Regions from separate parts of the Cohnella boryungensis genome, predicted to be linked through region 1. Evidence: riboswitches for the same ligand, from Rfam matches in the RefSeq annotation. Region 1 holds a riboswitch; each other region holds the start of a gene.
The links. Region 1 has a riboswitch for cyclic di-GMP ahead of ACFO1S_RS09340 (flagellar assembly protein A). Riboswitches for the same ligand answer to the same signal wherever they lie in the genome.

Region 1 (10,034 bases):
TACCGAGGCGGGCAATCTGATTCTGGACGTGCGCTTCGCCCAGATTGCCGACGGCTTCGAGAAGGAAGTCAAGTCGATTCCTGGCGTTGTCGAATCCGGATTGTTCATGAACTATAACTTCGAGGTTTTAACAACTTGAACCTGAACCGACGCAATACGCAAAGAAACGGCTGCTGTGTAAGCAGCCGTTTCTTTGCGTTGGTCAATCCGATTCGTTCGCCGTTGCATCGGCGTAGAACATCAAATAATTAGAAAGCTGACCGGACCAGTAGGAGGGATCGTGCCCTCCGGCATTCGGCACCCACAGAGCATCGACATTACGGTCTCGCAGCTGCTCGTAAAGCGCATAGTCCACCCTGGTCAACGGATCGTTCGCTCCGGCATCCAGATAAACCCGAACATCGCCGAGCTCGGTCTTCTTCGCAAGCCGGAACGGATCGCGCGCGTCTCGCAACGTCTCGCTCGGGTACAGCCAATCGCGCTGATCGGTATATAGATCGCTGGAAGTGCCGTCCCAGATAGCCGCGCTGTGCGCGCCGATCTTGCCGAATAGCTCGGGATGCCGGAAGCCGAGATGCAGGGCGGCGAATCCGCCCATCGATGCGCCTCCGATCGATCTTCCGGCCTTGACGGCATCGGTTCGATAATTCGCATCGACATAGGGAATGACTTCCTGAATGAAATAATCCTCATACGGCCCGATATCCACGCCTCCAGGGTCTACGCCTTCTCCAGGCGCCGTATTTACGCCGAAGCTGTTGCCATAGTCCGGACATACAATAATGAGGGGACGAATCGTTCCATCGCGGATAAGACGATCGGCCGTCTGGTCCAGATGCAGTCCGCTGAACCAAGCATCCTGATTTCCGCCATAGCCGTAGAATAAATACACGACAGGGTAGCGAGCGAGGGCTTCCTCCTTGTATCCCGGTGGAAGATATACGGTGATTCCGACTTCCCGTCCCAAGGTGTCGCTGCGAAAATAGGCATGCTCGATTTGCGAGCTTGTGGAAGCAGGCGCCGGAGTGGGTGGAGTGGACGGCGAGGAGACTGAGGGAGCCGCATCGGGGCTCGAAGCGTTGCCGCATCCGACGTTCGCCAGAGCGAATGCGACAAACCAGGCGAGGTAGAAAGAAATTTTCATTTAGGGGAACCTCCTTAGCTTTTTTCATGGCAGGGTATAGGCCATCCGCCGGTTTCGGCATTGCGAATCGAACGGATTGGATGCTTTGCGCATGGAACGGGGAAAGTAAGCTTGAGCTTAGACTAAGGAGGTTCCCCATGAAAAAACTGTTTCTTGCTCTGTGTATCCTGCTCGTGACCGCTTGCGGACATCAATCGCTCAACATGAAGACGCAGCCGATGCCCCTGAGGTCCTCATCCATGCAGACAAGCGCGATCGAGACTACGCTGCCTGCGAACAAGTATGTCGCCAAGAGCAATGAATCGCTTCAGGAGATCGCGGACAGATACCACCTGAATCTCGACGAACTGCTGCGGGCCAACCCGGATCTGCAGCGAACCGGCGGCGGCAATCCGAATGCGGGCCAACCGGCGGCGCCCGGAGCGGGAGGGAATACGCAAATCCCGCAGGGACAAGAGGTAAATCTTCCGGCAAACGAGAGTATGACCGGCTATGAGCAGGAGGTGCTGAGACTGACGAATGCGGAACGGCAGAAGGCAGGCTTGCAGCCCTGCGCAGGCGACGACTCTAGTCTGAATCGTTCGGCTAGAGCCAAGTCCCAGGACATGGCCGTCAACGGATACTTCTCCCACAATTCCCCCACATACGGCGATCCGTTCGCTATGATGCGGAGCTTCGGGGTGCAATATCAATCCGCAGGCGAGAATATAGCCAAAGGCCAGCCGTCCCCGCAGGAGGTAGTGCAAGCCTGGATGAATTCCCCGGGGCACCGCGCCAATATCCTGAACGGGGCTTATACGCACCTGGGTGTAGGTTACGTGGCGAATAACGGACAGCCTTGCTGGACGCAGCAGTTTATTTCGAAATAAGCAGGCAGTGCGCGGGGATGTTCGTAAACCGTTGCGGGTTACGGTCATCCCTGCGCGCTTGCGCGCGAATTACGCGGTGAACAGCTCCAGAAAGTGACGCGCGCTTTTGGAGAGATGCCGATTTTTGAGCCAGACCAGCCCGACCTCGCTCTCAATCGCAGCATTGGCGATGTTGACTTGCGTAAGGTTCGGCGGAGCGAAGACGCTCACAACCGATTTGGGCAGAATCGCCGCCCCGATCCCGGCGGACACCAGGGAGATAGCGATTGCGACGCTGGAGCATTCGCTAATAATTCTAGGCTCCAGACCAAGCTGCTTGAATTCGTGGAACACCTGATTGTGCATTCCGGTCGTTCTGTCCGTCTTTAAGGTGAGGAAGGGGAGCTGCGCAAGCTGCTGCAGCGTCATTTCCTCATGCTCGCCTTGGGTCCATTCTGACGGAAGGAGCGCAACGAAAGGATCGGACGGCAAGGGGAGAACGGAATAGTGCTCGGAATGAAAGTCTGACTGGAAGGGAAGACGGGTTACGATGAGCTCCAGATCGCGGTTCTCCATAAGTTCGCCCAACAGGAAGTGATCTCCTTCCTGGATTTTGAAGGTCACTTGAGGATACTTCTCCGTGAATCGGCGTAGAACCGGCGGAAGCAGCGAGACGCAGGATACGACCGCTCCGATGGAAAGCACGCCCTGTACGCCTTCTCCGAGCTCCTGAACGTAAGTTACCGTCTCGTCGAATTGATTCAGCAGCGTGATCGCCCTTTGGCGCAATAGCTCTCCCGCCTGGGTTAACTGCAGTTGCTTGCCGTTGCGGTCGAACAGCACGACGCCGAGCTCCTGCTCGATGAGCCTGAGCTGCCTGCTGAGCGGGGGCTGCTCCATGTTGAGCTGCTTTGCGGCGCGTGTAATCTGCCCTTCGCTGGCGATGGCCAAGAAATAACGCAGCTGTCGCATATCCATGTTTGCACCCTCCTCTTATACCTAAAAGGTATAGATAACCGACAAAACAGATATTATCAATATACTTAACGCTTTGGTATCATTCAACTATATACACAGCGGGCTATTATTAAAGGAGAAGATGTTGAAATGAGTTATTCCATCTCGATCGAGCGGACGAGCGCTCTTAAGCAGAAGCCGGATTTCTCCCAGCTGGGCTTCGGCAAGTATTTTACCGACCATATGTTTATCGTGGAGTACGATGACGGAGAGGGATGGCACGACGCCAGAATCGTTCCGTATCAGCCGATCTCGCTGGACCCGGCCGCTAAAGTGTTCCATTACGGACAGACGGTATTCGAAGGGATGAAGGCGTATAAGGATGCCGAGGGCAAGGTGGCTCTCTTCCGTCCCTTCAAGAATCTGCAAAGGCTCAATCGCTCTAACGACCGCCTGAGCATCCCGGCTATAGACGAGGGATTGGCCCTGGAAGCGTTGAAGCAGCTCGTAACCATCGACGAATCGTGGATACCGACAGAGGAAGGAACGTCTCTGTACATTCGGCCTTTTGTGATCTCGACCCAGGCCGCGCTCGGGGTTTCTCCCTCGGAGAAATACTTGTTTATGATCATTATGTCTCCGGTGGGCGCATATTACCGCGAGGGGATTAATCCGGTCAGCATTTATGTGGAGCCCCAATATGTGCGGGCCGTTCCCGGAGGGGTGGGCAACGCCAAGACGGGCGGCAATTACGCTTCGGGACTTAAGGCGCAGGAGGAAGCGTCCGACAAGGGCTATTCCCAGGTGCTCTGGCTGGACGGGGTTCATCGCAAGTATATAGAAGAAGTCGGCAGCATGAACGTCTTCTTCAAGCTCGCGGACAAGGTCGTGACGCCGGCGTTAAGCGGCAGCATTCTGGACGGCGTGACGCGCGACTCGGTCATTCAATTATTGAAATACTGGAACATTGAGGTGGAAGAGAGAGCCATCTCGATCGACGAGCTTGTCGAAGCCTACCGCAACGGCACGCTGGAGGAAGCCTTCGGCACAGGAACGGCCGCGGTCATCTCGCCTGTCGGCGAGTTGAATTGGCAGGGCGAGAGACTTATCCTGAACGGCGGACAGACAGGGCCGCTGGCCGCGAAGCTGTACGGCTTCGTGACGGGGGTTCAACGCGGGGCCGTCGAGGATCCGTTCGGCTGGCTGCTTAAGCTGTAGAATCGTTCATTCGAGCCGATCGCGGAGGAAATGACATTTATCGATAAACTTCTTGATAAAAGTAAGACCATAGTCTTATAATTAAATCGGATCGTTTATGCATAAAGACATGGTTGACTATATAAATAAACAATTTGATTGACACAACAACGAGACGCATGCACGAAAAGGCAAACCTTTTGAAAGAAAGGGACGCAAAGCTATGGGCCTAAGGAACTGAAGTTCTATGGTCGCCAAGCTACCGAATGGGGCGTTAGGCATCTTCCATTCGGAGGGTGTCTTTTTTATTGGTCCCAGCTTGCTTTTCGAGAGGTGTAGATTTTGAAGAAACAGATAACCGAGTCAGAGCTGCGTACGTTGATTCATCAATTGAACATTGATCGCGACGACGATTCTTCGGAGGAAGAGCCCGCAGATCCGCCTCTCAAGCAGGACGGATCCATTCGCATTCGCAATCAGCAGATTTCGGTTCAAGACCCGACGGGGGGCGGAGAATACGCCATTATCTACCCGATGAGCCCGGTTAAGCTGTATGTCAACGATGAGGAAGTGCTTTGGGAATCTCCGGTGAAGGCGACCGATCGGGTAACCTGGAAGGTCGAGGAGCAGCCTTTGTTTGAGATTACGATCAGCGAGGACAAGCTGTTCGCTTACTTGCTCGTGCATGCGAGAGAGCGCTATGCGACTACGCTCGTGGATGCGGGACCCGCTCAGCGGGTAATCGTTAGGGCGCAGGATGACGAGAATCTGGTGCTGAAGACAGTGCAGCTAGCGGATGTCGTGTCCAAGCTGGAAGCGATGTCGATTAAAGCGAGAATCGAGTTCGCCGCCATCCAGCAGGAGCTGCTGGAGCCGACATACAAACCGATTGTCGTAGCCAGCGGCAAGGAGCCGGTGGAGGGCCAGGATGCCCGCCTGGAGATTTACTTTCCTCAGCAGGTGACGAGCGAGTTTTTCGAGGTTGAGGGCTCGATCGATTATCGTAACCATCTGCGTATTCCCACGGTCCAGAAGGGCGAGGTCATGGCGCGAAAAATTCCGATGCAGGAAGGCACCGCAGGCTACGATGTGCTCGGCAATCTGTCGCTGCCTACTCCGCCGAAGGACATCTTCATCATGGGAAAGCCGAATGTGGAGCTGACGCCTGACGGAGTCGTCATCGCCAAAGCGCAAGGAAGGCCGAGAGTGACCGGCGGCAAAATCAAAACCTTCGACGTGTCGACCGCTTACGTCATTTCCGGCAATGTGGACATTGCGACCGGGAACATCGTCTTCTCGGGAGACGTGCTCGTTTACGGCGACGTTACGGATAATATGATCATCGAATCGCTGGGCAACGTCTATGTGTACGGCAATGTCTATAATTCGACGATAACGGCTACCGGAAGCATCAACGTAAGGGGCAACGCCATTGCCAGCAAGCTGTATTCCGGCTATTTCGGCGTACTGTTCAATCGGCTCTATCATACGTCGAAGCTGCTGTGCGACTACATCGAGAAGCTGCTGTCCGCTTCCAGAATGCTGGAGCAAGCCTTGGAGGCCAAGAGACAGAGCGTACGCTATGGGCAGATCGTCCAGCTTCTTCTGGAAACGAAGATGAAAGAGATCGTTCCGGCCATTAAAGAGCTTCATGTCGTAATCTCCAACATTCAGCACATCAAGCAGGCGGAATACGAGAGGCTTAAGGAATTGTCGCTTATATTCTCGCAGCCTACCCAACTGATAGAATCGGCCACCTATGAGTACGTGCAGAGCTTTCTCGCCTTGCTGCAGGATACCCATAAAGAGGTGGCGAGAATGCAGGAGGAGAACGTGGAGATCAGTATCAGCCAAAGCCAGAACAGCCAGCTGAAGTCGAACGGTGACATCGTGGTTCATCGCGACGGGGTGCTGCTGTGCGAGCTGTTCTCGGCCCGGAACATCGTGTTTCACTCAAGCCATTCGATCTGCAGAGGCTCCCGTCTGGAAGCCGGGGACAGCATTCAAGCGAAAATCATTGGCGGGCAGACGGGGGCGAACTCCATCCTTAAGGCCAAGCGTAAGATTCAGGTAACGAAGATGTACTCGGGCAGAGTGTGCATCGGAAAATACTGCAAGGATATATTCGAGCCCATCGATCAAACCACCTTCGACATTCAGATGCTCAAGAGGAATGAATAGAAGGCCGAGAGAACAAATTTCGCATAACGAACAGTGCTTGGTGGGGTGGACATGCCGCTTTCGCGACAGAAATCGTACATAGGAATGCGAGTTAACAAAAATATATATAACGACCAGGGAACTCTGATCGTTCCGATCATGCGGGTGCTGACGGATAAGGAGGTTCAATTGCTGAATCGGCAAGGGGTAGCGTTGTCCGATCAGGATGTTGAACCGGTTTCGCTTGTCCATCTTGTGGAATCGACCATCCGGGAGGTTCGGGAGCTGTTCATGTTCGCCAAGCAAACGGATCGAATTCCGTATGAGGATGTGCAGAGCAAGATCATTCCCGTCATTCTGTTCATGAGCAATCATCCGAATTTGAATCAGATTCTCTTCTATCTCGAGGTTCACGACGAGTATGTCTATCGGCACAGCATCGCTGTAGCTCTGCTGTCCAAGCTGATCGGCAAAGCGCGGGGCCTGAACGACAAGCAAACGCTGGAGCTGATGACGGCGGGCTTCCTTCACGATATCGGAAAATCGCGAATTCCCGGCGCGATTCTCAACAAGCCGGGGAGGTTGACGGAGGAGGAGTTCGCCATCGTGAAGGAGCACACGCTTCACGGCTTCGAGATTCTGAAAAACTCGGAGGGCTTGCCCGAACGCCATGCCTACGTGGCGCTTCAGCATCATGAGCGCGAGGACGGCAGCGGTTATCCGTTCGGTCTGAAGGCGGACCAGATCGACGTGTACAGCAAGATCGTCGCCGTGGCCGACGTCTTCCATGCCATGGTGTCCAAGCGGGTCTACAAGAGTCCGCTCCCGCTTTATCAGGTGCTGAAGGAATTGGCGGCTAACGTGTACGGATCGCTTGAGCCAGCCATTACGCTAAGCTTCCTCAAGAGGATTATGGATATGCTGATCGGCAATACGGTCGTGTTGTCCGATGGGAGAGAGGGGAAAATCGTCATGGTAAGCGCTCAGGATCCTGTTCGCCCCATCGTGGAGGTGGCGGGCGAATACATCGATTTGAGCAAGCTCCAGGACATCAATCTGGACAAGATTGTGGCCGAATAGCCCGAAGATAGATATAACGAAACAGGTCGCGTCAAGGAGCAGTGCTTCCCTTGAACGCGACCTGTTTTTGTTTGCTTGGGCAGCCATACCACGAGCGGGAGGGCGAAGATCAGCCCTTGACCGCTCCCGCGACTACGCCTTTGACGATATATTTCTGCAGCAGAATGAATACGACGATGGAAGGCAGCACAGCCATCACCATGGCCGTCATGGCATATTGCCAGTCCGACGTATATTGCCCTACGAAGGTATAGGCGGCAAGCGTGAGCGTCTTCGTGGACGGCGAGCCGTTGACCATGAGGAGCGGGAGCAGGAAGTCGTTCCAGATCCACATCACGTCGATGATAATGATCGTTGTCGTAACGGATTTCAGCAGCGGGAAGATCACGCTGAAGAACAATCGGAAACCGGAAGCGCCATCGATCGTCGCGCTTTCGTCGATCTCCTTCGGAATGCCCTTCACGAAACCGTGATAGATGAAGACGGCCAATGGAGCGCCGAAGCCCCAGTACAGGAGGCCGAGTCCCCATGTGCTGTTGTTCAAGTGGATGTCCTTCGCCAATTGCAGCACTGTCAGCATGATCGATTGGAAGGGAATGAGCATGGGCATGATGCACAGGAAATAAATAATCGTGCTCGTGCGGCTCTTCGTTCGAGACAGCTTGTAAGCGGCAATAGAAGAAACCAGCACGATACCGACGAGTCCGACGACCGTAATAATCGTATTGTTCAGAAACAGCCGAGGGTAGTTGATGAAAGACCAGACGTAAGAATAATTTTCGAAGGCCAGCTGCTTGGGCAGGGCGATGACATCGCTCATGACTTCTCCGAAGTTTTTAAGCGAGTTGTTAATGGCCAGGAACAACGGATACAGGAACAGGAGCGAGAGAAGCACCATTACGATTTCGAGGACGATCCGTCCCGCCTTGTTGCTTTTCATCAGGCTTCAATCTCCCTTCTCTTGAAGAGGGTCAGTTGAACTATAGTGACGATCAGTACCGCCACGAACAGAATAAGCGCTTTAGCCGTGCCGTATCCATACATGTTGTTCTGGAACGTGTCCCGGTAAATATCGTAAGCGACGCTGTAGGTCGTTCCGCCGGGGCCTCCTCCGGTCAGCGACAGGATGACGTCGAATACTTTGATCGAGTTCGTAAGCGCCATGAACACGGAGATGGTAATGGACGGCGCCAGCAGCGGAAGCGTAATGCTGAAAAATCTGCGAAGCGGCCCTGCGCCGTCGACGGTCGCCGCTTCCTTCAGATCCTCCGGCACCGATTGCAGGCCGGCAATGTAGATGACCAGGTAGAAGCCGATCGATTGCCAGATCGAGACGCCCAATATGGAAATGAAGGCAAGTCCGGGCTCTCCCAGCCAGCTGAGCTTGAATATGGCCCAGCCCGTGCTGGCTCCGAGGGACTCGAAGCCCTGCATGAAGATGAACTTCCAGATGAAGCCGACAATGACTAGGCTCAGAATGTACGGAATGAAGAACGACGTTCTAAGCCAGGTAGAGCTCTTGAGCTTCATGTCCAGAATGACGGCCAGCAGAATAGCCAGCACATTGATCAGAACGATATACAGCACGGCATATTTGATGGTGAACCAGGCCGCGTTCGTAAAGTTGGCGTCGCCCGTGAAGATTTGCTTGAAGTTATCCAGACCGATGAACTTCGGATTTTTGGATATCCCGTTCCATTTCATCATGGAGTATTGAATCGTCATGGCGAACGGAATATAGAAGGCGACCGCGATGCAGATCATAACCGGCAGGGTGAAGATGCCGAACTCCAGTTTGTCGCTTACTTTTCTCCCGAAGGACTTAAACATAATAGCACCTCTCCTAGGATCTGTTTCACAGATCGTCCCGAATGTGGCATGATGTAAGGGTTTCGACTTTGCTTTGTGTATTATAAAACAGCCTCGTTACCGCGAAAAATGGATTTAAGAAGCCATTTAAGGGTAAAAAGGTGGACGGAATAAGGGGCGCGGATCTTATGAACAAACGAACGAGGCGGTTCTTCGGGTGGGCGATTCGTCTGTACGACAGAATTTCCCGGCGGCTGGTGAACAAGCTCATCCTGCTGTTTACGTCGATCATTATTCTCGTCGTTGCATCGTTGACCGTAATTTCCTATCAGATTCTGGAGAAGGAGTCGGTGGGCAACAGTATCGCGAGCACCACGAACAATCTCCATCTGGTCAATCAGAATCTGGAAAGCTACCTGGACGGCATCGAGCAATTGTCCTTGCCGAACATTCGATATGTCGAGCTGACGAACGCCATTGTCCGTCAAGACAAGGATTACGCCTCCAGAATGTATTTGGAGAATTACTTGCGGCAGCTTTATTTTTCCCGGGACGACCTGGTGACGATCTATCTGTACCTCGTGGAGGAGCAGAAATATTATTCCATAACGAAGGAAAATTATAATATCACGGTGAGAACCGGTACGGCCGGGGACGTGAAGGGAATGCCCTGGTATCGGCAAGCGCTGGACAATCCGTCCAACCGCTTGTTTCAAGCCTTCACGCCTGGCAGCGCGGCGCAATTGGGATATCCGGTAGAGCCGAAGGATACATTTATGGCGTACCACAGGGTGCTTCGGACGATCGTGAATCGGGAGCCTCAAGCGGTGCTGTCTTTC
Region 2 (10,034 bases), on a different contig from region 1:
ATTCTGGGCCAGCAGTTGAGCGGCAGCTTCTATGTTTGGGTGTTTTTCGACAAGGTTAACATGGGAGGTAGCACGGAGCAAAAGATTAATTTCTCTTCCGTCGGACAAGGGATAATTGATGTCAACTTCGCCAATACGGCTATGGACAAGCTCAAGAAAACGGCGCAAGCCAATAAAAATAACTTCAACTCGGATGAAATCGTATGGACGGTCGATTTCAACCAAGGAGAAAAAACGATCCAGAACGCGGTGCTCACGGATACTCTTCCGCCCGAGCTGACACTGCAAGGCAACATTCAGATTTGCCCGCTCGAAGTCCAATTGGACGGCACGGTGAAGGTGGATGCAGCAGCGCCGTGTACGACGGCGGCAGCGTTTCCGGTTAATCTGGGCAATATCGACAAGGCGTTCCGGGTCACGTATACGACGGCTGTTAAAGCGCCGACATCGGCGCCGTTCAAGAACGTCGAGTTCGCGAATGCGGTCAAGCTGACTGGAGACAATGTTCCGCAGCAAAGCGATATCGGCAAAGCGACGATCAGCTTTAACGAGCCGCTGAACAAGTCGGGACAAGACAGCGCGTATGATTCGAAGACGCAGACGATCACCTGGAATATTCAATACAACTACAATCAGCAGGCAATAACCCAAACGAACGCATGGGTTAAAGATACCTTCGATGCGGCCAATAAGACTCCGCAGAAGGTCGTCGACGGCATAGTAACCGTCTACGAAGTGCTGATCGACAGCAGCGGTCATGGCACGCGCGGAAGCGTCGTCGATCCGGCGAATTACACGCTGACCGGACTGGGGACGGATTTCGACGGCGGGTTTAACCTGCATTTCAACGGTCCGATTACGAAGGCCTACGATATCGAATACAAGACGCAAGCCCAAGATCGTATTTACAAGGACGAAACGGTGTCCAACACAGTAGAAATGGCCAACACTACACCTAAAAGCGGCTCTAAGGACATTAAAGAAGTCATTTTCGACAAAAGCGTAAGCGTGGAAAACTTCAAGGACAAGACAATTGAATGGAAGCTTGTCATAAACAAGGATGAGAAGGCGATGGCGGATATCGTCATTGCGGACGACTACACGGGAAGGCATATGAAGCTGGACCCGACTACCTTCAACGTAACCGGTCCTGATGCCGCCCAATTTGTAATCGAACCCAACACGGGAGATCTCAATTACGAGAGCGGCTTTAAGATCAAGCTGAACCCAGGCGTGACAATTACTAAAGAGCATGTGATTACTTTTACGACTACGTTTGATCCTACAAGAGGCATGCCGACAGGCAATGTGTATAAGAACGAAGCGACCATCGACTGGACGGAAGGCGGAGTTGCTCAGACTCCGATCATGAAAGAAGCGGAAGTCGTTCCACAGAGTTATACGCTCAATAACGGCAACAAAAAGGGCGAATACAGCGCTGCAGACAAAACGATTACCTGGACGATCGACGTCAACTACAATCTGCACGATATTCAAGAAGCGATCATCAGAGATTCCTATACGGGCAACCAGGATTTCGTAGACGGCTCTCTGAAGGTCAACAAGCTCGTGCTGAATGAATCGAATAACGCTACGACACTCGGGGCTCTGGTTACGATCACTCCTGGACAATTCCAGTTGAATTCGGATCGCAAGGGCTTTGAACTGAGGCTGGGCAACATTGGCCCGAATGCTTATCGCATTGAATACAAGACGACACTGGATGTGCCATACCCGATTGTAGGTAACTACTCCAACAATGCGTCTTTGCAAAACGGTACGACATTGCCTTACCTGTTTGAAAAATCGGCTACAGTGACGCCTGCGCATGGTGGCGAGTATGTTACCAAAACGGGCACTCAAGAAGGTCAATCCGATCTTGCTTCCTGGAGGGTTACCCTAAATCCGAGCCAATCCTATATTGCAGCCGGTTCGGTTGTGACGGATACGCTGTCTGACAATCAAATTCTGCTGGCGGATACGTTAAAACTCTACAAGACTGTATTGCCGGATGACAACTCGGGCAACGTTTCGGTTAAGGGTGGCTTGGTTGATAGTGCCGAGTACGATTTAACGGTAACCGGGAATACCTTTACGATCACGTTCACGAACGTTGTTAAAACGGCTTACATTCTGGAGTACAAATCGTTTATTAATGCCGATAGTGGCGATCGGATCAAAAACAAGGTAGAGTTTGCAGGACATTCCTCTTCGGTCATCGGCAGCGGCAACCAGCAAGGCGTTGAAGTTGTATTGGCTGGCGCTGGTGGCGGAGCATCCACCGGTAGCGGGAAATTGAAGATCGTCAAGACGGACGATTTGAATCAGCCGCTGGCCGGCGTTAAATTTGAGCTCTACAATTCGAGCGGGACGACCCTTCTAGAGACGCTGGTTACCGATGCAAACGGAGAAGCGGAAACATCTAGAAACTATCGTTATAACAAAAATACGAGCGGATTGCCTTACAAGCTTAAAGAAGTGTCGGCGCCAAGCGGATACTTGATCGATCCGGATTACGGGACGGGAACAGGCAAAAGCATTCTGTTTCAGGACCCTGCAGTATCGTTCAATATTGTGAACAAAGTCATTCGCCAAGGCTTCGAGCTGGTTAAGGTGGACGCTGCCAATGCAGCGAAAAAATTAAAGGGAGCGACGTTCGAGCTACGTGATTCCGGTAATCATGTCGTTGACGTGCTGACGACGGGGGATGACGGTAGAATCGCGAAAGGCGATCTTCCGGCAGGCAATTATACCTTGGTCGAGACGGCTGCTCCGACCTTCTATGAATTGGACGCAACGCCGATTCCGTTTACGATTGTGGCCAACCAAACTGAGATCGTCAAGCTGAACAAGACAAACGTTCAGGGCACCGGCGGCAAGCTGGTTCTCACCAAGGTCGATGCCAAGGATCATAACACGCTATTGTCCGGGATCGAATTCGAGCTTCGTGATTCTACGAACGCTGTGATCGATCAAGGAACGACGGATGTCAACGGCGTCATCGAATTTACAAACCTGCCTTACGGCCTCTACACGTTGGTAGAGACAAAAGCGGACGGCTACGTGATCGAGAAAGCCGAAACGGAAGTCTCCGTTCACCAGCCTACAACGATGGTGATCATTGAGAACAAGGAAAATGATCGCTCAGTAAAATTAACGAAGTACAATGACAACAAAACACTGGCTCTTCCAGGCGCGATCTTCGAGCTGAGAGCACAAACCACGCAACTGGATACGAATATGAACTTCGTATACGAAGTTGTAACGGGCATCGATGTGTCCATGCTAACGACCGATGCGAACGGCGAGCTGTTCCTTCCGGACCTGCCGGTCAATAAGTATCGGTTGGTCGAAACCTTTGCGCCGAACGGCTACCATTTAGATAAGACGCCGGTTGAGTTTGAGATTAAGAAAACTCAAACCACAACTGTTCTCGTTGAGAAAACAAACGTCAGAATATCTGGCGGTGGAACTCCGGGTCCGGTAGATCCGGGACCAGGACCATCTCCGAGCCCATCTCCGAGCCCGGAACCGACACCGACACCGACGCCGAGCCCAGAGCCGACGCCGAGCCCGGAACCGACATCAAGTCCGGAACCGACGCCGAGCCCAGAGCCGACGCCAAGTCCAACGCCGTCCAAGGAAATTGAAGAAAAAACGCCAATCGACACTCCGGTTAAAGGCGAAGTCGATGTGCCGGAAGGCGGAAAAACAACGGTTGTCAAACAGCCGGAGCATGGGAAAGTAACCGTCACGCCTGACGGAAAGTGGACTTATACGCCAGACAAAGGCTATAAGGGCAAGGATTCCTTCACAATTAAAGTGATCGACAAAGACGGCAATGAAGAGGAAATCTTGGTGGAGATCGATGTCGAGGACGTGCCGCGCGGCGGTGTCGACACGGACGGCAAATCTCCTGCCAAAACCTTGCCTAAGACAGGCGAAGACAGCCCGCTGCCTCTGCAGCTTTCAGGCGTAGGTCTCGTACTCTTGGGGATCGTCTTCCTCAACCGCAAGAGATTGTTTCCTTCCAAAAAATAAACCAAATTAGAGAGAAAAATCTATGAAACCTGCCGAGATTCGGCAGGTTTTTCCTTGCATTTTGAGCCTTTTTGGGGTATTCTTTTAATAGAAAAGCAAGCTCGATAAATGGCAAACCTGTCGAAAGGCAGGGACGCAAAGCTAGAGGGCCTTCCCTTCTTGAAGGATGGCAGCCAGCTACCGAAAGTCTAGGCTTTTTTTGTTTTATACGAAAGCTTCACGATAACGGCAAACCTGCTGAAAGGCAGGGACGCAAAGCTAAAGGGCCTTTTCTTCCTCGGAAGATGGCAGCCAGCTACCGAAAGGGGTTTTCCCGATGTTGAGAAAAACAGGCAGAATGTTATTGGCCGCGATGGTTTTACTGGCCGCACTACCAACACTGGCATCCGCGAATGCGGGAAAGACGAGCGCTGAGCTCGATAAATCGGCTGTAGAGAAAGGCTCGATCGGCATTCGGTTGGGCAAGACGGATGCAATCGTGAAAGCCAAGGTAACAAAAGGCTCTGCAAGCTATACATACACCTTGACTCCGAACCAGGCTGGACGGACGTTCTGGTTGCCTACTCAGATGGGAGACGGGGAATACGAAATTGCCGTCTTGGAGAATGTCAGCGGCAATAAGTATCGGGCCATTCTTTCGGAGAAAGTCGCCGTGAAGGTAGCGAAGGTTACCGATGTCTACCTCAATTCAGTGCTCAATCTCGACTGGCAGGACGCTGACAAGGCCCAGGCCAAGGCGAAGGAATTAACGCGCGGCATTGAATCGGATGAACAGAAGGCTAAGCTCATCTACAATTACATCGTCGAAAGCGTTCGTTACGACAAGGAGCTGGCACGAACCGTAACCTCAGATTATGTACCGGATATTGACGCGACGCTCAAATCGGGAAAAGCAATTTGTTACGGATATGCTACGCTATATGCGGCAATGCTGCGCAGCTCCGGCATTCCAGCCAAGCTGGCCATGGGAAACAGCAAGCTGGTTGACGAATATCACGCTTGGAACGAAATTTATCTGGACGGCAAATGGGTCATCGTCGATACGACGGTAGATGCAGGACTCGCCAAAGGGAACAAAAAAATAACTTTCGAGAAAAAATCGAGCGATTATGATGCAATCAAATACTATTAATCTGCTAGGATGATAGCAATAATAAAGCCGGGATCGTTTTCTGATCCCGGCTTTTTGTTTCATGAAAGATGAGCTATTCTTCGGTTTTGACGGCATGAACGATCAATCTGTGGGTGGGGTTAACTAGCGGCTCGCAAGTAATTAACGTAAGCATGGCATCCTTTCCGTCGCTTTCCAATACGGAAAGATCAGTCGGCTCCACGACCTTGATTTCCGTTACGGTATAAGCGGCTTTGCCGTCTTTAAGCCGAATGTCGATTCGATCTCCGATTTCCATTTCGTTTAGACGATTGAAGAGACGGCCTGTAGTGCGTGCCCTGTGTGCGGCGATGGCCGAATTGCCGACTTCGCCGATCGCGGCCGTTTCCTTGAGATGACCGGCGCCGACTTTCATATTCTGCATCGTAGCGCCCTCCAGCACGGGCAGCTTCAGATCGATCTTGTCGATCTGAATAATGGCGATGGCGCCTTCGTCGACGGTCTCCTCTTCTTCCGCATTCGCAGGAACGTTCGCGACGGCCGCTTGTCCTGCCGCGCTACCGTCGAAGACAGCCGAGAGCCGGTCGTACTCCGAGCGTATTTTTGTTTGTTTGGCTGCCCGTTCAGGGCTTTGCTCCAGAGAATCGAGAAGCTGCTGCTGCTCCCGATCGTAAATATATTCACGAACTGAAGGGAACGCAAGCAGAATAACGCCTGCGACAATTAACACATAGGCAAAGATTTTGAATTTCATTTTATTCCTCCGTATCATTTCAATAATTTACCATATACGTATTTCTATGCAGGGAGGTTCATCCATGAAATAATACTCGTAGCAGCTGAACAAAAACTATACATAGGCTTTGTAAGAAATAATGCGTGGCGGCTGTACAGAATTTGTTCAGCGCGTCTTGTTAAACTATTTTTGTTTCAGACCTATAGTTATATTGGATCAGAACCGATATACTCAACTATAGTTCCCATAGACTAGTTTAATGGGTCTTTTGTATTATCTTGATTGGCTTTTTGGAAAAGGGGTATTTTTTCTCATGAGAATATCGTCAATCGTTCGCAAATATTGCCGAAAGAGCATCGTTGTGTGCCTATCATTGACTATGCTTACGGGCTGCGGCTTTTTTGGAGGGGAGAAGAAGGGGGACGAGCAAGCTGGCAACCAGTCAGAAGTCGTTCGCTACGAGGGCCCAATGAGCAAGGTTCTCCCCTACGTATACACGGCCCGCAAGGAATTGTCGCTTACCTTTAACGGAATGGCCGATAAGCAGACGATGGAGAAACTGCTGGATGAGTTGGACAAGTTCAACATTAAGGCTACCTTTTTCGTACCGGGCATGCGCGTGGCGGAAGAGCCGGATATCGCACAATTCATCGTATCCAGGGGTCATGAGATTGAAAACAACACATTAAGCCGACTGGACATGTCGAAGCTTAGCTACACGCAAATTCACAAGGAAATTCAGCTCAGCAATGAGATTATCAAGAAGGAAACCGGGAAGCTGCCCCGTTATTTGCGCACCAGATCGGGGGATTATACCGACGACGTCAGGCTTGCGGCCGCCCAGACGGGAATGGAGGCGGTAGTCGTATACAGTCTGTTCCTGCACAATTGGCAGGGGGAGACGGATGCAGACAAGCTATCTTTCGTAAGGAAATACATAACTCGCGGCGGAATTATTACGATCGACACCGAGGAGAACAGCGATCTTGTCGAGGAGATCCCGATTGTTGCACAAGCTGCCAAGGATGTCGGTTATGCGCTCATTCCGTTAAGTGAATTGATAGCTCATGGCGGCGAGCGCAAGCCGCTGGAGCAGATCGCAGGTTACGACGATATCAGAATGAATATGGACTACACCAACGAGAAGTACAATCTTATCTACGATGTGGTAACGGATGAGAAGAAAATTACGCTGACCTTCGATGACTGGGGGACAGATTATACCATTACGAAAATATTGGACATTCTCGCGGAGAATGATGTTAAGGCTACATTTTTCCTGAGAGCCAAGGGAGTCGAGGGCAATCCGAATCTGGCAAGAGCGATGATCGAGGAAGGGCACGACGTCGCGAATCACTCCTATTCTCACCCAGTCGTGACGACACTTACGCCTCAAGAGCTTCAAGAGGATGTCGTCAAAGCGCATCATGTCATTACAGAAGCAATTCAGCAAAAGCCGACAACGCTTTTCCGTCCGCCTACGGGGGAGATCGACGATACAACCGCGAAGGTCATAGCCGCAATCGGCTATCCCGATATTGCTTTATATGATGTTACTACATTTGACTGGGATGTTCGAAACAGCGCCGAGGATATCGTCAACAAAATCATGAAGCAGACCGAGAACGGAAGTGTTATCCTGCTCCATATGCTAGACGATATTCATACGATAGAAGCCTTGCCGATCGCAATCAAGCGATTAAAGCAGAAAGGCTTTACCTTTGTGAAAATGGCGGATCTTATCGGTTTGAAGGAATAGCGGAGAAATGGGTGAAGTTGATATGGACTTATATGAGCGGATTGCTGATCGGCTGGATCCGATCGCGGTCGTTGGCCTTGGTTACGTCGGATTGCCTCTTGCAGTCGCTTTCGCCAGACGAGCGGAAGTCATCGGGTTCGACTTGAACACGAAAAAAATCGAAGGATATCGCCAGGGAATTGACCTGACCGGTGATATCGGCGATGCGGCGGTAAGAAACAGCACGGCATTTTTTACGTCGGAGACAGAAGAGCTGGAGAAGGCTCGTTTTTTCATCGTGGCCGTTCCGACACCGATTCAAAGAGGCAATGTGCCGGATTTGCACTTTGTCGAGAGTGCAAGCCGAATTGTTGGCGGCAAGCTAAGGGCAGGATCGATCGTGGTTTTCGAATCCACCGTATATCCCGGAGTGACGGAGGAGCTTTGCATTCCGATTTTGGAGGCGGAGTCGGGTCTACGCTGCGGAATTGACTTCAAGGTGGGCTACTCGCCTGAACGAATCAATCCCGGAGATCGGGAGCATCGACTGGAAAATATCGTGAAGATCGTTTCCGGTATGGATGAGGATACACTCAATACAATTGCGAGAGTCTACGAGCTTATCATCGAGGCCGGTGTCTATCGGGCTGAAAGCATCAAAGTTGCTGAAGCGGCCAAGGTGATCGAAAATGCGCAACGAGACATCAATATTGCGTTCATGAACGAGCTGTCGATGCTGTTTAACCAGATGGGGATCCCAACGAAAGCCGTACTTCAGGCGGCCGGTACCAAATGGAACTTCCTTCCCTATAAGCCGGGTCTGGTCGGCGGGCACTGCATCGGAATTGATCCTTACTACTTGACTTACAAGGCCGAAGACGCCGGCTACCGTTCCAGAATCATCCTAGCCGGAAGACATATCAATGACGGGATGGGCAAATATGTTGCCCAGAACATCATCAAGACGCTTGTTAAGCTGAAGATCGACGCATCAAGCGCAAGAATCGGCTTCCTCGGATTGGCGTATAAGGAAAACTGCGCGGACATTCGCAACACAAAGGTTACGGATATCATTCAAGAATTGAAGGATTACGGGGTAACGCCAATTGTTGCCGATCCATTGGTGGATCGCGAGCAAGTGCATGAGGAATATGGCATTGAGCTTGTCGATATAAGCGATATGAAGGAGCTTAGCGCAGTTGTCGTCGCTGTGCCTCACCAGCAATTCGCCGAGATGAGCAAACGAGAGTACGAGGAGATGTTCGCGGCGGGCCGAACGAAAATTCTGATCGATATTAAAGGGGTTTACGACAGAGCGGATTTTGAGGACAGCGGCTTCTACTACTGGAGCCTTTAACGATCAGTTTGACGGATTGGAGACCGAATCGTGTTCAAGAAAAAGAAGAAGCGAATCGAGGAAGTGCTGACGGTTCAGAGAGGGGACAGACGTACGTTATCGAACGTACCGGACCCGGATAATATTCGTATTTCCAATGACCGAAGAGGCATCAAGGGCGATATGGATCACGCCGCCACCGATGCTTACGCACAGGAACAGATGCGTATGCTCAGCTTGCGTTACGTAGCGGAGTTCGAGGTGCTTATCGTACCTGCGCGAAGGAAAAAGCGGCACGCCGTCATAGGGCGTTCCGTCGATATCTCGTCGACAGGAATATTGGTTACGCTGGATAAACCCAGCGACAGCTTCAAAGTGGGCGGCAAGGTGAATATTCGCTTCCAGATTCCTCCAGGCGCTATGCCGGAAGGCTTTGAGCTGGGAGTCAACACGCAAGCAACCGTAATCCGCAGCTTTACCCGCGAGGTTGACGGCGAGGAACGCCTGATGCTCGCCTTCGAATTCGAGAAGCCTCTGACCGAGTACTTTCAAAGAAAACGGTGGGGCTATTCCGTCTACATGGCCAGCGGCTTTCTATTTGTCGCCGCCCTGTTCGTCATGCTCATGCGAGTGGAGAGCGTCATTTACTTCAAGTATAATTTCGTGCTGTACCTCTACAGTCTCATTGCCGCGTCCTTTCTGCTGTCCCGTTACTTGTTCGGCGCCTTATATCGCGACGTGCCAATCAATCCCTACTTTACTCCAGGCGTATCGATCATTATCCCTTGTTTTAACGAGGAGGAATGGATACACCGCACCATTCTGAGCTGCGTGAATCAAGACTATCCGGTTCACAAGCTAGAGGTTATCGTCGTAGACGATCGTTCCACGGACAATTCCGCGGAGAAAATTCGCGAAGTGATTGAGATGATTCATAAGGAGGCCGAGCGTTTCGGCACCAAAGAACGAGTCAGGATGCACGTTCTTCCCGAGAATGGAGGCAAACGCGTCGCTCTGGTGAAGGGAGTGGAGATGGCCAAGCATAATCTGGTCGTATTCGTCGACTCGGACA
Region 3 (10,034 bases), on a different contig from region 1:
GAGTGGCCATCGCCAGAGCGGTTGCCAAAGATCCTTTGCTCTTACTCTGTGACGAACCTACCGGAGCTTTGGATTATGTGACTGGCAAATCCGTCTTGAAGCTTCTTCAGGATCTGAATAGGGAAACGAAAAAGTGCGTTGTGTTGGTCACCCATAATTCGGCAATTGCTCCTATGGCTGATAAGGTGATTAGGGTGAAAAGCGGCAAAATCGAAAGCGTTACGGTGAATGAGGAAAAGCAAAGCGTCGAAGGGATTGAGTGGTGAGCATGAAATTATTAATAAAACTATTTAGGGATATTAAACAATCTGCAGGGCAATTTATGGCCTTTGTATTGGTTGTCGCAGTCGGAGCTTTTTTCTATGCGGGGCTCGTCACTTTGAGCGATAATCTTAGCGCTTATACGAAGGGGTACTTCAAGGAACATAATTTAAGCGACTTGAATGTCTATTACAGTCAAATCTCGAAACAGGATGTGGCCGGTTTCAGTGAAATAAAAGGCATCAATAAAATAGAAGGGCGCTATACCTTCGATGCCGCACAATCCTTCGGAGAGGATAAAGCGACCTTACAAATTCATTCGATTCCTGCAAATAATGAAATCAATACGCCTGCTATTATCGAGGGGAGTATCCCGTCTATACAGGGGGAAATCTTATTAGACTCCCATTATGCTAAAGAGCATCAGTATCGGGTCGGCGATCCAATCCCCGTAAGTGCGAACGGAAGAGATTTTACATTTACAATTAGCGGCTTGGGCGAGAATGTTGAGCATACCAAAAAGAATGAAATACAAGACCATAAAACCTACGGAGTCGCTTATATTGCCGAAGAATCTCTAACTGAAATCCTGGACGTCTCTTCCTACAATGAAATCATGATTGATGCGCAAGAAGGCTACGATATCGACAGCTTAGGCAAATCCATTGAAGAGCAGTCCAAGCAACTTCCTTATTTAAGCCAGGTGAGCAAGGAACGCACCTTCAGTTATGCTCAGATCAAGGCAACGATACACAATAATGGCTTGATGAGTAAGGTTATCCCGTTCGTTCTCTTCTTGATCGAAGCGATTATTTTATTCCTCGCCATGTCGAGGATAATCGATTCTCAAAGAAATCAAGTGGGTATTATGAAGGCTTTGGGTGTACACAACAGAAGCATCATGCTTCATTACATGGGATACCCCGTGCTCGTAAGTATTATCGGCTCCATCCTGGGATTTGTAATTGCCGAATTTGTATTTGTGCCGTTAGTCACCGCATCGAATGCAAAAGCCTACTCTCTGCCCGGCATTCAATTCACGCTGTCTTGGTTATCGATCATTCCCCCCATCCTTTTCTCGAGTGTTTTTGGAATGCTATCCTGTTACTTAAGCGGGAGAGCCCTATTAAAGGAACGTGCGGCACAGGCGATGCGTCCCAAACCGCCAAAGAAGACGAAAAAGCTATTCATAGAAAGAGTTCCGGGGATTTGGAGTGCGATTTCCTACAGCTACAAGCTGATTCTGAGAAATATATTCCTGAACAAACAGAAAGCTTTAGCGAGCTCAGTTGGCGTTGCTGTAAGCACGGTTTTAATCATAACCGCTTTTGGCACACAAACCTCCTTGCAGAAAGTAGCTGACCAAGTTGAAGACGTATATACCTATGATTTAAGAGTAGATTATAAGATCGGAGCCTCTTCTGATACGGCAGAAGTCCCCTCCGGGATTAAAAATCGTTATTCTTTATCCACCTTTCCTGTTGAGTTCATCCACGAGGATGAGAAAGAAAATGCTACCTTAGTCGTTACGGAAAAAGAAAACAATCTCATTCATTTCTTCGATGACAAGGAGAACAGGATCGCTTTGGCGGATAATGGCGTGCTAGTCCCCCAATCTTACGCCGACAATTATCGGATTAGAGAAGGGGATACCATCCAATTAAAGTTCACGTCGCCGGAGCTTAAAAATAAAACGGTAGATATGAAGGTATTAAAAATAACGACACAGTATTCGAATCCGTCGTTCTACGTCACCCCCGATTATTTGGAGAGCTTTGGGCTGGAGTACAGTCCAACCTCGCTTGTAGTCGAAGCCAATAGCTCTACAGATCTTATAAGCGTTCGCAGCTTCTTTGAACAAGATCAATATGTAGATACGATATCAGATAAGAATTACCTTAAGAAAACAGCTCAATATATTTTGAAGCAAAACAGCTTCATATTTATCATGTTTATCGTCAGTGCCGTCGTTCTCTCTTTTGGCGCGATCTATACGATCTCTTCCATTAACATATATGAAAGGAATCGCGAGCTTGCAACCCTTAAAGTACTAGGCTATCAAAAATATAAAATAAACAGGCTTATATTTACGGAAAACCTCATCCTGACCGCCTTTGCGGTAATTGCGGCTTTGCCGATAAGCGGCTATGTATACAGCTTTGTTGTTCAGGCACTGTCTAGTACCCATCAACAAATCCCGGATAAATTAAATATATTCGTACTTGCGGTCTCGGTTAGTCTAGCCTTCATGCTTACCATTCTGTCTAGCTTATTGCTAAGAAGAAAAGTAACGAAAATCAATATGATCGAGTCTTTGAAGAGTGTGGAATAGTGGGGGAATTGAGGGAGTAGCTTGATATTTCTGAAGAATGAATCCTTATAGGACTTAAGGGGATTAAGCCATTTCGTGTGCTTAACCCCTTTTTTATTTGAAATTATGTCCTAAGGCAACACATTTTATAACTTTAGTCTCAGAATACAGAATAATTTAGAAGATACAAAAAGGAGAAACGTGGAAAATGTCGAATTTCTGAGAGGGTAAATATTCCTAAGTATACTAAATCAACCTTTTAATCAAGGCCATTTGAACTGAAAAAGGCAAACCTGTTCGAAAGACAGGGACGCAAAGCCACGGACCTTAGGCATCGGTCGAAAGACTGATTGCTATGGCAGCCGGGTTGCCTGCTCTAGTGGTCTTTTTATTTTTTCTCCAATGTCCTATTTCAACCATAAAAGGGGAATTATGAAATGGAAATTCGATTCGTATCCAGATTGGCTAAGGTATTATGTTTCGTCTTGCTTGTAGAATTCATCGTTCCTTTATTATGGAGTTCTCCGACTTATGCATCGTCCGCATCGCCGGATGTCAGCATTCAGTTCAGGTCGCCATTAGCCCCTGCAACGGGTGCGTACATACCCGATTACGGGGAACCTTACGGAGAACGGAACGGATACACGTACGGATGGAACTTCGATCATACTCCCTATTCGGTCAATGAGGCCGTATACGGTTCTTCGTTGCTGGATTCAGCTATCGGCATACAAGCCGGAGGGCAATGGGAAATTGCATTGCCTGCTGGCAGCTATGAGGTAGAAATCAGCGTAGGCCATGCCGTGTATGGCAGTACCACTACGCTCCAGGTAGAGAATGTGACGTTCTGGGATCACGCCGAGCTCCCGGCCGGCGGACTGGACAAAGTGAAGAAGCGCGTTCAATTGAACGACGGCAGATTAACCCTGAAGGGAGATCAAGCTAGCCCTTCGGCCTTCATCCATACGATAGAGATCACGAAGGACGTTCTGGCTAATCGTCCGACGCCGTTGCCTTATATCGGGTTGCCTGCGGAGATAAACAAGGTGCCCGGAGACAAGATTATTTTGTCCGGCTCGCAACGCAATGAACACAATGCCATTCCGTCCGTCAGAGTGAAAGAGCTGGGTCAGGCTATTGATAACTATATGAATGAACAAATATCGGTAATGGAACAACGAATTGCTACGATGGAGCAACAGGCCGAATCCTGTGCGGGTTGCAATGCCAGCGACCTGGAATCGGCGATTCTCCGCAGTCCGAACGAATACGTCGTGATGAAAGCGGGGCATCTGAATCTGGATGCTTCCGCGACGTTTGGCTCGCCATCCAAGCCAGTCTTTCTTATCTTGGACGGTTTGAATACGAACCGGAATCTAACTCTTACCGTATACGGAACGTTGGCGGTTAAGGGAAATCTGAACGCGAATACGAATCTGACGCTGCACCTGAATGCACCCGATCAACCGGCAGCAGCCGAAAAAGGGGATATATGGGTCGGGGGTTCGCTTCATTTGAATAACAATTCCGCTGTGCGAGTGGCAGGCGATTTTATAGCGGGAAGTCTTATCTATAACAACGGCCAATTGAACGTCCAGGCCGATCGGCTTCTTGTTGCCGACAGTATGCATATTAACACCCAGGTAGATATGACCATTGCACAGGAAATGCTCGTTGGCAGTTTGGTATCGAATAACCAAACGGCGAACATCAGAGTAAGCACAGGCGATGTATTCATTCGCGACGATATTCACGTTAATAATCATTTGAGCATTCAGACCGGAGGCGTCGTTGCGATCGGCGGCAGCATCACGGCGAATCAGAAACCGACCATCGCCACCGGCACCAGCGTGGTCGGCCAAACGAAATTGCATTACAGGGTCAACGGATTGCTCGCAGAGTATTATACTGAACCGAATTTGACTGGCGATCTATTCATCGTGGTGGACGAGAACGTAAATGTGAGCAACAAACTGCCGATTGCCAAGCCTGGTCTTAACGACGGCAATATGTCGGTGAGATGGACGGGGCAAATTACTCCTTATTTCACCGAGATGTACGAATTCGAAATGGATGTTCGCGGCGGGGTCAAGCTGTGGGTGAACGGCGTGCTTCTTATAGACAAATGGGAGGCAACGGGGAACGGCAAGTATTCCGGATCGCTTGCGCTTGAAGCCGGAGTCGATTATGACCTTCGTCTCGAATATGCCAATCGCGGGGGACAGCCTCAAGCGATCTTGAATTGGGCCAGCGAGTCCGGGACGAAGGAGGTCGTGCCGCAGAGCCAATTGTCGCCGTTCGCGATGCCGATGCTGACGGCGACCGCGACGGAGAACCTCGTGAATATCGCATGGACGACCGCCTTCAATGCGACCGATTACGAGTTAGAGGTAGATGGGATCATCTACTCGTTGGGCAACCAAGCCGCCTATACCCACGCTCCGCTGGAACCGGGCACTTTGCATAAGTATAGAGTCAGAGCGATCAACGGCGATATTAAAGGAGTTTGGTCGATTCTGCAAGAGGTGTGGACGTTACCGGATGTACCAGCCAATATACTGCTTCAATCGACAAGTAACTCCGTGACGTTAACATGGGATGAAGTGACAGGGGCTGCCGGATATGAGGTTGAAACCTATAACACGATTATCAATAATGGCAACCTTACGACATATACAGAATTAAACCTAGATCCGAACATACAGCGTACGTTCAGAATTCGGGCGCATAATACCAGCGGTCCCGGAAAGTGGAGCTCCATCATGGTCAAGTCAACTCTGCCCGGAGCGACAGGCGCATTGTATACCATAGCGACGGATACTTCCATCGCCGTGAGCTGGGATGCGGTTTCCGGTGCGGATAGCTACAACATTGAGGTTGACGGCACAATCGTGGGAGGTCTTGCGGATACAAAGTATTTGCATGCGAATTTGCAGCCGAACACGATCCATTCTTACCGCGTTCGTTCCAATAATAGCGAAGGATCGAGCGGATGGAGCGAGGCAGTTCAAGCGGTTACGCTTCCGTCTGTTCCGCGCAACTTGCACGCAAGGAGCGTTGCCGGCGACCATATTCATCTCGAATGGGACGAAGTAACAGATGCTACCTCCTATGATTTAGAGGTCGACGGAGTAGCGGTCGAAGTTGGAACAAGTACGAAATACAATCATTCGGGACTGGAAGCTAACACGGAGCATACGTACAGAGTACGTGCGAGGCATCATTCCGTCGTCGGCAATTGGAGCGAGGCGGTTACGTATGCGACATTGTCCGGCGTGCCCTTGAACTTGCACGCAGTATCAACCAGCAATGAGATTACGCTTTCTTGGGATCCGGTAGTCGGCTCGATAGGCTATGAGGTTGAAGCAGACGGCAAAGTTATTCCGAACGGCCTAAGCACGACCTACGTACACGCCGGGTTGAAGCCGTTCACGGAGCATACTTACCGGGTTCGGGCGATTGGTAACGCGGGGGTTGGGCCATGGAGCGAGCTCCTGATTGCAACAACCGGTCTGGATGTACCGGTATTGGGTGCTCAAGCCCTATCGAAGACGGCGATCGCTCTCTCTTGGACAATCGTGCCTGGCGCGACAACCTATGAGCTTATGGTAGACGGCGCGGTCATCGACGTCGGTAACGTTACAGCGTATTTGCATAAAGGGCTGCTTCCCTATTCCTGGCATGCGTATCGGGTCAGGGCGAAAAGCGGCTCCGTCCCTGGCCCTTGGAGCGCTGCGTTAATGAAGGCTACGCAGTTAGGCACGCCTGTAATAACAGGGCTGTATGCGACCAGTTCCGAAATCACTGTGGAGTGGGAAGCCGTTCCGGGTGCGACCGGTTATGATATCGAGGCGGACACGCTCATCGTGAACGTGGGTACGGCGACGACATACATTCATCGCAATTTGCTGCCCAACACTGTCCATTCGTATCGGGTGCGCGCCAAGAGCGGCAACGATCTCGGCGATTGGAGCGATTGGAGCAAGCTTAGCACTCAAGTGACTTCGCCTGTTACGCCTACGCGCTTCAGAGCGGTTGCCAATACGCATGATATCGAACTGAAATGGGACGCATCGCCGGGAAGCTTGAGCTATGATCTCGAACTCGACGGGCGGATCATCACCGGGATAACTGGGACAAGCTTTATCCATCGGGATCTTGTTCCGAATACGATGCACGTCTATCGTGTTAGAGCATCGAATGCGGTCGGCTCAAGCCCATGGTCGAACAAGATTAAACCTCGTACCATTCCCGAACTGACGGTAAACGTTGGGCAAGGTTCGATGTTTAACTTCGTTATCGTAGCTCCTAGCATACCGGGTCTGACGGAAAGGACTATTACGGTGACGTATAATCCGGAAGAACTGGAAATTCAGGATCTGAGCGCGGCTACGCCCGAGATCGAATTAACGGTGGGGCCAATCAAGGGTACGAATATAAGGGTTAGCGAAATCGCGAACGGGAAAATCGTCTTCCGGATTTCGAATGCCCTGAGCACGAACGTCAATATCATTCGGTTTATAGCGAAGTCCAATGAACCATCAACAATCACATACTTCGTCGAGTAGCGATTCACCATCAGGAGGGGGATTTTGCTTGTCGTATCAAAAGACGCTGCCAGCATTGTTTATATCCTTATTTCTCATTCTCTCGTTATCTCTTAAATCAAGCTATGCATCCGAACAACTCATAGATATGCAAGCACCAACAGTCTCCGAAGCAACTAGGCTTGATGATAATACGGGTAGGAAGGAACTGCTGGAGGAGCGCACGGCCAATACGAAGCACTATCTGCTGGAGAACGGCTCGAAGCAGATGGTAACTACATTGGAGCCGCAGCATTATCTAGACCAGAATGGAAATTGGCAGGATATCATTCCCGCATTAATCGACGAAGCGGACATTCAGGACCTGAATGTGCCATTGTCGCGTGAAGTCGTCGGCGAAGTCAAACAAACGATTATGAAGAACAACGAACGAAATCGTCAGAAGACGGTTGACCACGACAATACCTCATACAAAGCTCTTCAGGTTCCGTTCAATGTTTCCTTGTCTAAAAATTTTCAGCAAGGCTATCGTATTCAGAAGGGACAGGACCGACTTTGGTTCAAGCCGGTCGGAGCAAACAAGACAATGGCAAACTTGACGGATCAACAGACATTGACATACGTGAATGTGTGGGAATCGACGGATGTGACGTTAAGAGTGACTGGCGGGGGGGTAAAGGAAACTTTTATCCTGAAGGATAAAAGTGCGCCATTAACCTTTTCATTTGAAGTAGAGGGTGAGTTTAATTCGGAATGGGCCACCGATCAACTATTTGTTTTGCCGGCCTGGCTGATCGATGCTGACGGAACGTTCAGGTCTGTAGAGCAGGTTTTGAGAAAGCAAGGAAATAAACAGTACATCGAACTTACTGTGGATGACTCAGGGTTAGTTTATCCTATAGAAGTGGATCCCACTGTGGCAACATCCGTAACGCAGCTTGCTACTCAATACGCCTATCCGTACGGTTCAGGCGGTCTAACTTACTCTGCTCCCTCCTCCGGATTATACATTGGCGGAAAAGCGTATACATACGGTGCTATCGGTTTTATTAATTTCGATTTGTCTTCTATTGAAGGGATTGTCCAGAGCGCCTACTTAACGTTGAACCGTGGAAAATCACATCGTGATGAAAAAGCATTAACTATAGAAAGCTATGTGAATACATCACCTTGGTCGCCTAGCGATCCTTCCCAAGTACCTGGTCAGGGCCAATTAATTAACGTTGTTAACACTGCTGGAGCTGTTAACAATTACATACCGCCTACAATTATTACGGGGATGGAAACCTATGTAAGATACGTGCTCGCAGGGAACCCCAATTACGGGATTAAGCTGTTTCCGAGACTTACGGACATCGAAACGCTGCGGTATTTTACCTCTCTGACATTAACGATAACCTATACACTGATACCAAAAATCACAGAAGTTGTCGCACCCGTCGGAAATCAGTTTTTTGGACCAAACGCCAATTCGTTTATTCCGATCATCAAGGTGTCGGGGCCGGATGCATCTCCATTGACTGCTGCTTATTATCTGGATAATGAAGCGTCGCCGCGAGAAACGAAATCGGTCTCCAATCCGCAAACGGCGCAAACGGTCAGCTTTAGCGCCATGAATATCGGTACGTTGGCGGAAGGGAAGCATACGTTCAGATTTACCGCCAGCAACGGGCAACAGACGGGTCAAAAGTCGGTCGATGTATACGTGGATAAAACGGCGCCTTTACTAGGCTCATTAAACGTTACGTCTACCAGTAGTTCCGTTTCGGTTTCCGGTTCCGCGAGCGATGGCGGTTCAGGTCTAGAAGCGGCCTCGTATCGCTATACTGTCGGAGCAGCGACAAGCGGTTGGACAAGCCAAACGTCTTACACAGCTGCAAACTTGATGCCTAATACGGTATATCAGGTGAAATTCGAGGCGAGGGACAAAGTCGGCCTTGTTTCTTCACGTGAACACCAGATCTATACAGCCAGCCAGAGTCCTACGTTATCCGTAACCCGTTCTATGGAAAACGGCCTGGACCTATCCGTTAACGACAGCAATCCGGCTGGGACCCAATACGTCATTCAGGCGGGCGGCCGTTACGTTAACGGGACTGGGGCTTTAACCGCCGCTCCGGTCTGGTTTGCTCCGGTCAATAAAAAGATAACCGTAACCGGACTTACAGCAAATACTTCATACGCTTTGACAGTAAAAGCGAGGAACGAAGCGGGAGTCGAGACAGAATCAAGTGCAGCCCTAACAGGAACGACACTTGCCACTCCTCCTGCCACGGTTACACCAACAGCCAAGCAAAGCTCTATCAGGCTTTCCTGGCCTGCGATCAGCGGAGCGATCGGCTACGACGTCGAGGCGGATGGGATATTGATCCCTAACGGCGCTTCCGCGACTTATGTGCACAACAATCTTGCTCCCAATACTCCTCATAAGTATCGAGTGCGGGTCATCAATGCAGGTGGAACGGGGAGCTGGAGCCCACTGGTGACAGCATATACTTTGCCTAATCCACCGCCGATACCGGTTAATATACAAACGACATCGACGCAAACGGATGTTACGGTCACCTGGGATGCTTCTACCGGCGCGGATGGGTACGATATTGAAGCGGATGGAAAGGTGATCGATAATGGCAACCATTTATCCTTTGTGGATAAGGGATTGCAGCCTTTAACCAAACATACTTACCGGGTCAGAGCGAAGAATGCCGGGGGTGCCAGCGAGTGGAGCGGTGCCGTTACGCAAATCGTCCTGCCGAATCCTCCGACCGCACCCGAACAGCTTGCCGCCCAGCCGACCATTCATCAGATTAAGGTGAGTTGGGATCCGGTTAAGGGTGCCGACCGTTACGAAATTGAGTCGGACGGGGCGATTCTCGATAACGGGACCCGCACGACATACACACATGATGGTTTGG

Region 2: linked by a shared signal. The riboswitch ahead of ACFO1S_RS04545 (transglutaminase-like domain-containing protein) and the one ahead of ACFO1S_RS09340 (flagellar assembly protein A) in region 1 are both predicted to bind cyclic di-GMP.
Region 3: linked by a shared signal. The riboswitch ahead of ACFO1S_RS17420 (fibronectin type III domain-containing protein) and the one ahead of ACFO1S_RS09340 (flagellar assembly protein A) in region 1 are both predicted to bind cyclic di-GMP.

Annotation. Positions count from the first base shown of each region.
Region 1 is NZ_JBHSED010000013.1:343,677-353,710, reverse strand. It holds gene rpiA (ribose 5-phosphate isomerase A) at 1-139, shown strand, start outside; gene ACFO1S_RS09360 (alpha/beta hydrolase) at 203-1,144, opposite strand; gene ACFO1S_RS09355 (CAP domain-containing protein) at 1,282-2,013, shown strand; gene ACFO1S_RS09350 (LysR family transcriptional regulator) at 2,083-2,970, opposite strand; gene ACFO1S_RS09345 (branched-chain amino acid aminotransferase) at 3,100-4,167, shown strand; cyclic di-GMP riboswitch class I at 4,327-4,413, shown strand; gene ACFO1S_RS09340 (flagellar assembly protein A) at 4,489-6,327, shown strand; gene ACFO1S_RS09335 (HD-GYP domain-containing protein) at 6,412-7,386, shown strand; gene ACFO1S_RS09330 (carbohydrate ABC transporter permease) at 7,496-8,326, opposite strand; gene ACFO1S_RS09325 (carbohydrate ABC transporter permease) at 8,326-9,216, opposite strand; gene ACFO1S_RS09320 (cache domain-containing sensor histidine kinase) at 9,384-10,034, shown strand, end outside.
Region 2 is NZ_JBHSED010000005.1:7,918-17,951, forward strand. It holds gene ACFO1S_RS04540 (SpaA isopeptide-forming pilin-related protein) at 1-4,041, shown strand, start outside; cyclic di-GMP riboswitch class I at 4,142-4,226, shown strand; cyclic di-GMP riboswitch class I at 4,259-4,344, shown strand; gene ACFO1S_RS04545 (transglutaminase-like domain-containing protein) at 4,358-5,173, shown strand; gene ACFO1S_RS04550 (class D sortase) at 5,247-5,906, opposite strand; gene ACFO1S_RS04555 (polysaccharide deacetylase family protein) at 6,202-7,647, shown strand; gene ACFO1S_RS04560 (nucleotide sugar dehydrogenase) at 7,670-8,983, shown strand; gene ACFO1S_RS04565 (glycosyltransferase family 2 protein) at 9,014-10,034, shown strand, end outside.
Region 3 is NZ_JBHSED010000036.1:100,036-110,069, forward strand. It holds gene ACFO1S_RS17410 (ABC transporter ATP-binding protein) at 1-266, shown strand, start outside; gene ACFO1S_RS17415 (ABC transporter permease) at 269-2,593, shown strand; cyclic di-GMP riboswitch class I at 2,849-2,947, shown strand; gene ACFO1S_RS17420 (fibronectin type III domain-containing protein) at 3,010-7,140, shown strand; gene ACFO1S_RS17425 (fibronectin type III domain-containing protein) at 7,169-10,034, shown strand, end outside.